DNA from 2 places in the Pseudodesulfovibrio methanolicus genome. Region 2 is predicted to be linked to the other one. Evidence: riboswitches for the same ligand, from Rfam matches in the RefSeq annotation. Region 2 holds a riboswitch; the other holds the start of a gene.
What was found. Region 2 has a riboswitch for cobalamin ahead of V8V93_RS08850 (sirohydrochlorin cobaltochelatase). Riboswitches for the same ligand answer to the same signal wherever they lie in the genome.
Positions count from the first base shown of each region.

Region 1: it holds a riboswitch for cobalamin, as region 2 does, so the genes downstream of both, V8V93_RS16310 (ribonucleoside triphosphate reductase) here and V8V93_RS08850 (sirohydrochlorin cobaltochelatase) in region 2, are expected to answer to the same signal.

Region 1 is NZ_CP146609.1:3,440,746-3,444,907, reverse strand. Features, by position in the region: gene V8V93_RS16315 (hypothetical protein) at 1-205, opposite strand, end outside; gene V8V93_RS16310 (ribonucleoside triphosphate reductase) at 221-2,284, opposite strand; cobalamin riboswitch at 2,453-2,627, opposite strand; gene V8V93_RS16305 (methylenetetrahydrofolate reductase) at 2,692-3,564, opposite strand; gene V8V93_RS16300 (FmdE family protein) at 3,858-4,162, opposite strand, start outside.
Region 2 is NZ_CP146609.1:1,888,498-1,892,659, forward strand. Features, by position in the region: gene V8V93_RS08840 (ABC transporter ATP-binding protein) at 1-612, opposite strand, end outside; gene V8V93_RS08845 (FecCD family ABC transporter permease) at 605-1,642, opposite strand; gene V8V93_RS08850 (sirohydrochlorin cobaltochelatase) at 1,647-2,618, opposite strand; cobalamin riboswitch at 2,740-2,916, opposite strand; gene V8V93_RS08855 (chemotaxis protein CheA) at 2,930-4,162, opposite strand, start outside.

The DNA of each region.
Region 1 (4,162 bases), 1.6 Mb from region 2:
CCAGCTCGCTGATCGCCTTGAGGGTCTTGCCCCGGTCCTGGGCCAGCTTCTTCCATTTTTTCTTTTCCTTTTTCAGGGCCTCGACGGTGTGCAGCAGGTCCTGCACGGTGCGGGCGGGGTAGCCGTGCGTGGCACGGCTCCCCCTTCGCAGTTCTTCGTCGTTGTGCTGCCTGATGGAGGCGAGCTGGTTGGCGTCGAGTATCATCGGGTGTCGGATCGCCTATGCGGGCTGGCAGAAGGTTTCCCTGGAGTATTCGATGCGGTCCTTGTACTCCTCCTGCTTGCCCTTGTTCCAGCGGCCCACCGGGCGGTAGTAGCCGACCACGCGGGTGTAGACCTCGGTCTCCTTGTCGCAGGTCGGGCAGTTGAAGTGCTCGCCGTAGATGTAGCCGTGGTCCTCGCACACGGAGAAGGTCGGGGTGACCGAGATGTACGGGATCTTGGTCTTGCTCATGGCCTTGAGCAGGAAGTTCTTCACGCTCTCCTCGTTCGGGGCGGCCTCGCCCAGGAAGGTGTGGAAGACTGTGCCCCCGTTGTACAGCGTCTGGAGTTCGTTCTGGTGTTCCAGGGCGAAGAAGACGTCCGAGCTGATGCCCACGGGCAGCAGGGTGGAGTTGGTGTAGTACGGGGTCTCGCCGCCGGAGGTGTGGATGTCCGCGTACAACTCCTTGTCGATCTTGGCCAGCCGGTAGCAGGTGCCTTCGCCGGGCGTGGCTTCGAGGTTGTACAGGTTGCCGGTCTCCTCCTGGAACTGGACCACCAGCCGGCGCAGGAGGTTGAGCACCCGCTGCATCAGCCGGGAGCCGGACGGGGTTTCGAGCCCCTTGTGCAGCAGGTTCATGCACGCCTCGTGGCCGCCGATGAGCCCGATGGTCGAGAAGTGGCCCTTGAACCCGTTCTTGAGATAGCGCCGGGAGAACGGGAACATGCCCGCGTCCAGGTTCTTCTGGACCACCTTGCGCTTGAACTCCAGGGACTCCGAGGCCAGCCGGGCGTACTCGGTGACCAGATCCATGAAGTCCTCTTCGTTGTGGGCCAGGTAGGCCAGCTTGGGCAGGTTCAGGGTGACCACGCCGATGGACCCGGTCAGGTCGCCCGCGCCGAACAGGCCGCCGGTCTTCTTGCGGATCTCGCGCAGGTCCATCTGCAGACGGCAGCACATGGAGCGCACGTCCTCGGGGTTGAGGTCGGAGTTGATGAAGTTCTGGAAGTAGGGCGCGCCGTACTTGGCGGTCATCTTGAGCAGCAACTTGCCTTCCTCGGATTCCCAGGGGAAGTCCTTGGTCACGTTGTACGTGGGGATGGGGAAGGAGAAGATGCGGCCGTCCGCGTCGCCTTCGATCATGACCTCCAGGAAGGCCCGGTTGAACATGGCCATCTCTTCGGCGTACTCGCCGTATGTGGAGTCCTGAAGCTGGCCGCCGATGATGACCGCTTCCTTGGCGATGTGCGCGGGCGGCACGAAGTCCAGGGTGAAGTTGGTGAACGGCGACTGTCCGCCCCAGCGCGAGGTGGCGTTGAGGTTGTGCAGCAGCTTTTGGACCTGCTGCTTGACGTCGTGGTAGCTCAGCCCGTCGTTGCGGATGAACGGAGCCAGGTAGGTGTCCACGTTGTTGAAGGCCTGGGCCCCGGCCCATTCGTTCTGCAGGGTGCCGAGGAAGTTGACCATCTGGCCGCAGGCCGCGTCAAAGTGCTTGGCCGGGGTGGACGAGCAGCGGTCGCGCAGGTTGAACCCTTCGAGGAGCAGGTCGCGCAGTGACCAGCCGGAGCAGTATCCGGCCAGGCCGAAGGACAGGTCGTGGATGTGGAAGTAGCCGTGGGTGTGGGCCAGGCGGACCTCCTCGGGGTACTTTTCGAGCATGTACCGGGCCTGCACCGAACCGGCCATGTGCAGGATCAGCCCCTGGAAGGAGTGGGTCATGTTCGAGTTCTCGTTGACCCGCCAGTCCACGTTGTCCAGGTAGCCGTCGGTGACCTTGGCGATGTCCAGGAACGCCTCGTCCTGGGAGCGCAGCTCGCGCCGTTTCTCGCGGTAGATGATGTACCGCTCGGCCACCTTGTAGAGGCGGGCCTCCATGAGGACCTCCTGGACCATGTCCTGGACCTGTTCCTGCTCGGGGATGTCCACGTCCTTGAGCTTCTTTTCCACCTTTCCGGCCAGCCGGTCGGCGAGCAGCGGGTCCTTGATGCCGCTGCCTTTGAGGGCTTTGAAGATGGCGTTGCCGATCCGTTTGGTGGACCAGGTTTCGATGCAACCGTCTCGTTTGAGTATTTTGCTGGGCATGTACGTCTCTTGCAGGCAACGCGGAGGACGGCGCACGATCAGGGTGCGGCCGTTTGTTGAACTGCCTGCGCTGTCGCCGATGAACGGTCTCGCGGCGGAACCGCGAACCCGGCGACGGTTATCGGGTGGGCTTCATTTTCGTCCGCATGCGGGTTCCGCGATCCGCATCCGGCAGAAACGCTTCAGGTAGGTCTTCTGGCTCTCCCCGCCCGGCCCGCCTTCCCGCCTTGCGGCAGTGGCTCTCGGACCGGACCTTCATGGGGCTTACAGCGGCGGGACCGCTCCGGCTTCGCACCGGATTCCCTGTTATGGCCCGTGGGCCACCTGAAGGACATCGTGACGAGACAGAAGCTATCGCAAGCCGGGGGAGACCGCAAGGATCATTCGCCGGAATCTGCCGTCCGCGGTCAGCCTCCGAGCTCCGGGAGGCCCGCCAGGATGTCCAGGCAGATATCGGCGTTATTCAATGAATACAGATGGATGCCCGGTGCGCCCAGGTCCAGTAATTCGCGTATCTGCCGCCGGGCGATCTCAACGCCCTTGCGCCGCACGGCGTCGTCGCCACCGGCCCGGTCTGCCTCCTGGAGTTCCAGGTAGAGCTTGAGCGGGATGTTCGCCCCGCACAGGGCCAGGATGCGGTTCAGGGACGCCATGCTCAGGACCGGCAGGATGCCCGGAAGCACCGGCTCGGTCACGCCCCGGGTTTCCAGCCGACGCACCAGGTCGCGGTAGCGGCGCACGTCGAAGAAGAGTTGGGTCACGGCGAAGTCCGAACCCGCGTTGAACTTGTGGCAGGTCCAGCGCAGGTCGTCGTCGATGGACGGGGATTCCGGGTGGGCGTCCGGGTAGCAGGCCGTGGCCACGCCCATTTCCGGCCAGCCCTGCCGGACGAACTCCACCAGGTCCGAGGCGTGGCGGAAATCCTTCCATATGTCCTTGTCCTCGCCCGGCATGTCGCCGCGCAGTGCCAGGACGTCGCGGACACCCGCGTCCAGGAGGCGCTCGACGTACTCGGCGATGGACCGCTTCTCCGCGCCCACGCAGGTCAGGTGCGACATGACCGGCAGCCCGAATCGTTTATGCATCTCGGCGGCGATGTCGAGGGTGTTGTCCCGGAACGACCCGCCCGCCCCGTAGGTCACGGAGGCGAACAGCGGGTCGAGCCCCGCCAGCCGTTCCACCTGGGAAAAGAATCGCGGCCACTGCTCCCGCTCCTTGGGCGGGAAGAATTCGAGGGAAAGGGACGGGCCGTTGTCCTGGAGGCGGTCGATGATTTTCATGGCGTATCCTTTTTGAGATCGGTTGGAGCTGGGACCGGCGGCATCCGGCGCTGTCGGGAACCGGTGATAAATCTGTATATCAAGATGTATTGATATATCAAGCCGGGTCACATGGCAACCCCGGTCTGCGAGGAGGCGGGACCGTCTTGCCTGATTCGGCAACATGCTCATGGCCCGGCCGCTCGGCAAACGCCCAAAGGAAAGGCTTGGAAGGATTGCCTTCCAAGCCTTTTTGCGGGAGATCGGGCTGCGGGGGCAGGCCGGATCGGAGCGGTCGCGGTTGACCGAACGGGCTAATCGGACAGGGCGAGGGCATAGGGGTCGGCCCCGGCGCCCGCCACCTTGCCCGCCAGCGCGGCGGGACCGCTGAAGCGGCCGAGGGCTTTGATGCAGGCCAGCTTGTCCTGCATGTCCATCTGGGCGAGTTTCCAGGACATCTTGACGCGGGAGATAAAGAACAACGGGTTGCTCTTGCCGCCGGGCGGAGTGCGGTCCGCGTTGGTCACGCCGGTGAACGATTCGGACTTGGCCCAGTCGAAGCCGATAAACACGCCCTCACAGGTGTCCTTTTTCTTGTTCACGCGCATGGCGATGAGCG
Region 2 (4,162 bases):
GGCCAGATTCAGGTCGTGGAGCACGGCCACCACGGTGCGGCCCGCTCGGGCCAGCCGCGTCAGTTCGTCCATGGCCGCCATGGCGTGGCGGATGTCCATGGCCGAGGTGGGTTCGTCCAGGAGCAGGGCGGGGGTCTCCTGGGCCAGCCCGCGTGCCACGGCGGTGCGCTGGCGCTCGCCCCCGGATAGGTCGGCCACGGGGCGGTGCCGCAGGGCCTGGAGGTCCATGGCGTCCAGGGCCTGCTCTACGCGTTGCAGGTCATGGGGCGCGGGGCGGCTGAACCGGGGGATGTGCGGGTGCCGTCCCATGAGCACGGTCTCGGCCACGGTAAAGGGAAAGCGCAGGGCCTGGTCCTGGGAGACCAGGGCGCAGCGCCGGGCCAGCCGGGCCGGGGAGCAGTCGGAGACGTCTTCGCCGTTGAGGCGCACCGCGCCCCGGTCCGGCGCGAGCAGTCCGGCCAGCAGACCGAGCAGGGTGGACTTGCCGCTGCCGTTGGGGCCGACCACCCCGTGGACCATGCCGGGAGCGAGTTCCAGGTCAAGGTCCCGGAGGACCGGGGTGTCGCCGTAGGCGAAGCCGAGGCCCTGCAGGGTGAAGGCGGCGCTATCCACGGGCGAGCCTCCGGGAGCGACTGAATATCCAGCAGAAAACCGGACCGCCGATGAGCGCGGTGAGCACGCCGATGGGCACCTCGTGGGGCAGCAGCGCGCGGGTCACGGTGTCGGCCAGCAGGAGCAGGATGGCCCCGCCCAGGCCCGAGGCGGGCAGCAGCCAGCGGTTGTCCGGGCCCACGACCATGCGCATCAGATGCGGAACAATCAGCCCGACAAAGCCGATGACCCCGCTCACGGCCACGCAGACCGCGCTGACCAGGGAAGCGGTCACGAGCAGGATCAGGCGCACCCGGCCGGTGTCCACGCCCAGGCTCCGGGCCGAGCGGGTGCCCAGGCTCATGATGTTCAGGTCGCGTCCGTAGTAGAGGCAGACCGCGAAGGCCGCGAGCGCGGCACAGCCCGCCAGGGCCGCGTCGCTCAGGGTCCGGCCCACGAAGCTGCCCATGAGCCAGAAGACGATGACCGAGACCCGTTCGTCGGCCAGATATTTGATGAAGCTGATGCCCGCCGAGAGGATGGCCGAGACGATGACCCCGGCCAGGATGAGCGAGGCCGGGGACAGTTCGCCGTCCCGCCCGGCCAGGGAGATGACGGCGAAAAGGGTCAGGGCCGCGCCCGCGAAGGCCAGGACCGGGAGGGTGGCCGGACCCAGGAAGGCCAGCCCCAGGAGCAGGGCCAGGGCCGCGCCGAAGGCCGCGCCCGAGGACACGCCCAGGGTGAACGGGTCGGCCAGGGGATTGAGCAACAGCCCCTGGAAGACCGCGCCCGCCACGGCCAGGCCGAAGCCCACGGCCGTGCAGGTCAGGATGCGCGGCAGACGGACGTCGAAGAGAATGCCCGCCGCAGTGGTGCCCAGTGAATCGGCCGCCCCCCGCAGGCCGTCCAGCAGTCCGCGCAGGACTTCGCCCGGCGGGATGTGGATGACCCCCATTGTGCAGGCGGCCAGGGCCAGCCCGGCCAGCACGGCGGCGAGCAGGGCCACGGTCAGGCCGTTGCGCAGGGGAGTACGGGAGACGGCGTTCGTCATGGGCCTATTTCGCCGGGCCCTCGGCCATGGCGTCCTTGAGATGGTCCACGTAGATGTCGGCCCAGCCGTCGAGCATGCCCAGGCCGCGCAGGTCGGTGGTCACGGAATATCCCTGCTTGGTCAGCATGACCTTCCACGAGTCGTCCTCGTCGCCCGCCATGTCGTTGGAGGCGTGGTCTCCGGCCACGATCATGAACGGCTTGAGCAGGACCTTCTTCTTGCCGGCCCTCTTGAGTTGGGCGGCCATGTCGTCGAAGGCGGGGTACCCCTCCACGCAGCCGATGAAGATCGGGTAGCCGTATTCGCTCTGCAATATTTTTTGGAATTCTGCATAGATGCCAGTGGAGAAGAAGTCGTTGCCGTGGCCCATGTAGACCAGGGCCGCGCCGAGCCTTCTGGCCTGGTCCACGTCGACCTTGAGGATCTTGGCCGCCCGGGCCATGTCCTCTGTGTAGGGGTATTCCGTGCCGGGCATGCCCAGGGCCGGGCGGCCGACCGCGAGCCGGGCGAAGGGCATGTTCTTGGCCTTGAGGGTGCGGATGGCCTTGAGCCCGTCGGTCAGGGCGACCAGGTCGTTGAACTCCTCCCCCGCGAAGACGTGCAGGGATTGCACGGTGACGTCGCGGTAACCGTCGTTCTGGAGGTCCGCGATGGTGGCCAGCGGATGCTTGACGTACAGGACCTCCTCCGGGATGTCCGCGTGTGCCGTTTTCCAGGCCGCGTCGTCCTGGCGCTTCTGCCAGATGCGGCGGATGATGTTGGAGGTGAAGGCCAGGCGCACGGGCACGCCGGGGTTGGCCGCCTCCACCTTGGCCTGGATGTTCAGGATGGATTTGACCGCTTCGGGATAGGAGGTGCCGAAGGCGGCCAGGACGATGGCCGGTTTGACCGGGCCCTCGTCGTGGTGCCCGGCCTGGGCCGGGACGGCCAGGAGCAGGGCGAGCAGGAAGAAGATGGAGTTTCTGAACAGGGTCATTGTGTTCTCCAAAAGGGGCGGGTGAGGGAAAAAAAAGCCCCTTCCTCTTCGAATTCAGAGGAGGGGGTTCCGTATTTTCCCTTCTATACCTCGGCGGCAAGCCCACGTACCACCGTGGCAAGTCCTGTGAGCGCTCCAGGCAGGTCTTCCGGCTGGTCCCTCCCGCTGCCGCCTTCCCAGGGAAACCCCAGTGGCATGAATGGCAGCGGTTCGGCAGGACGTCACGGCGGCGGGTCCGCTCCCGATTCGCACGGGATTCCCTATTGAGTCCAAGGACACCTGAAGCTTGAGAACTATGCTTCAGGCAGCACTTATGTCAAGGACGATTGGGCCGCCTTGGCAATGCGGTCCTGGAACTGCTGGATCATCTCCTCGGCGTCGATGACCAGGGCGTCGGATTCGCCCATCATGCCGTAGCCCAGGATGGGGATGTCGAAGATCTCCTGCACCGGCACGGTGAAGCCGGTGATGACCACCTGTTGCTGGCGGAGCACTTCGTCCACCAGGATGGCCCCCTTGTAGTCGCCCACCCGGACCACGATGGCCTGGGCCATCTCGATGTTGTCGATCTCGGGGGTCAGCTCCAGGAGGTCGGCCAGACGGAGCAGGGAGTGGATTTCGCCGCGCACGTCCACGGTTTCGCGGCCGTCGGGCAGCTCGACCACGTCGTTGCGCCGGGGCATGTAGATCTCGACCACGTCGCGGCTGGGCATGATGAAGGTGTCGCCGCCCACCTTGCAGACCAGGGCGTCCACGATGCCCTCGTTGGCCGAGCGGTCCAGGGGGATGACGATGGTGAAGGCCGCGCCCTTGCCCAGCGTGCTCTGGATGGACACCTCGCCGTCCAGGGCGACCTTGATGGCGTTGACCACGGCGTCCATGCCCACGCCGCGCCCGGACACGTCGGTGATCTTCTCGGCGGTGGAGAAGCCGCTCTGGAGCACGAACTGGAGAATCTCCTCGGTTTCGTACTCCTTGTCCGGATCGGCCAACCCCTTTTCCAGCGCCTTGGCCAGGATGCGGTCCGGGTCCAGGCCGCGCCCGTCGTCGCTGACCTGGATAAAGGCGCTGTCGCCCTTGCGCCAGGCGGACAGGGTCACGGTGCCGGATTCGGGCTTGCCCGCGGCCTTGCGTCCCTCGGGGTCCTCCAGGCCGTGGTCCACGGCGTTGCGGAGCAGGTGGACCAGGGGTTCGTTCAGGGATTCGACGATGGTCTTGTCCAGGGCCAGGTCGTCGCCCTTGACCTCGAAGTCGAGCTTCTTGCCGATCTTCTGGGACAGGCTCTTCACCAGGCGGTGCATGGGCATGAAAATCTGTTTGAGCGGCACCAGGCGGATGGCGTTGACCTCCTGCTGGAGCCGGGTGATGACGTTGTCCAGCTCGCGCAGGCTGGAGGCCATCTGGGTCATGCTGGTGGCCCCGCCCTGGGCGATGACCGCGTAGGTGACCATGAGCTTGCCGACCAGCTCGATGACCCGGTCCAGCCGGTCCGTGGCCACGCGGATGGAGGATATGGCCGTGGACGGGCCCTTGGCGTCGGGCTT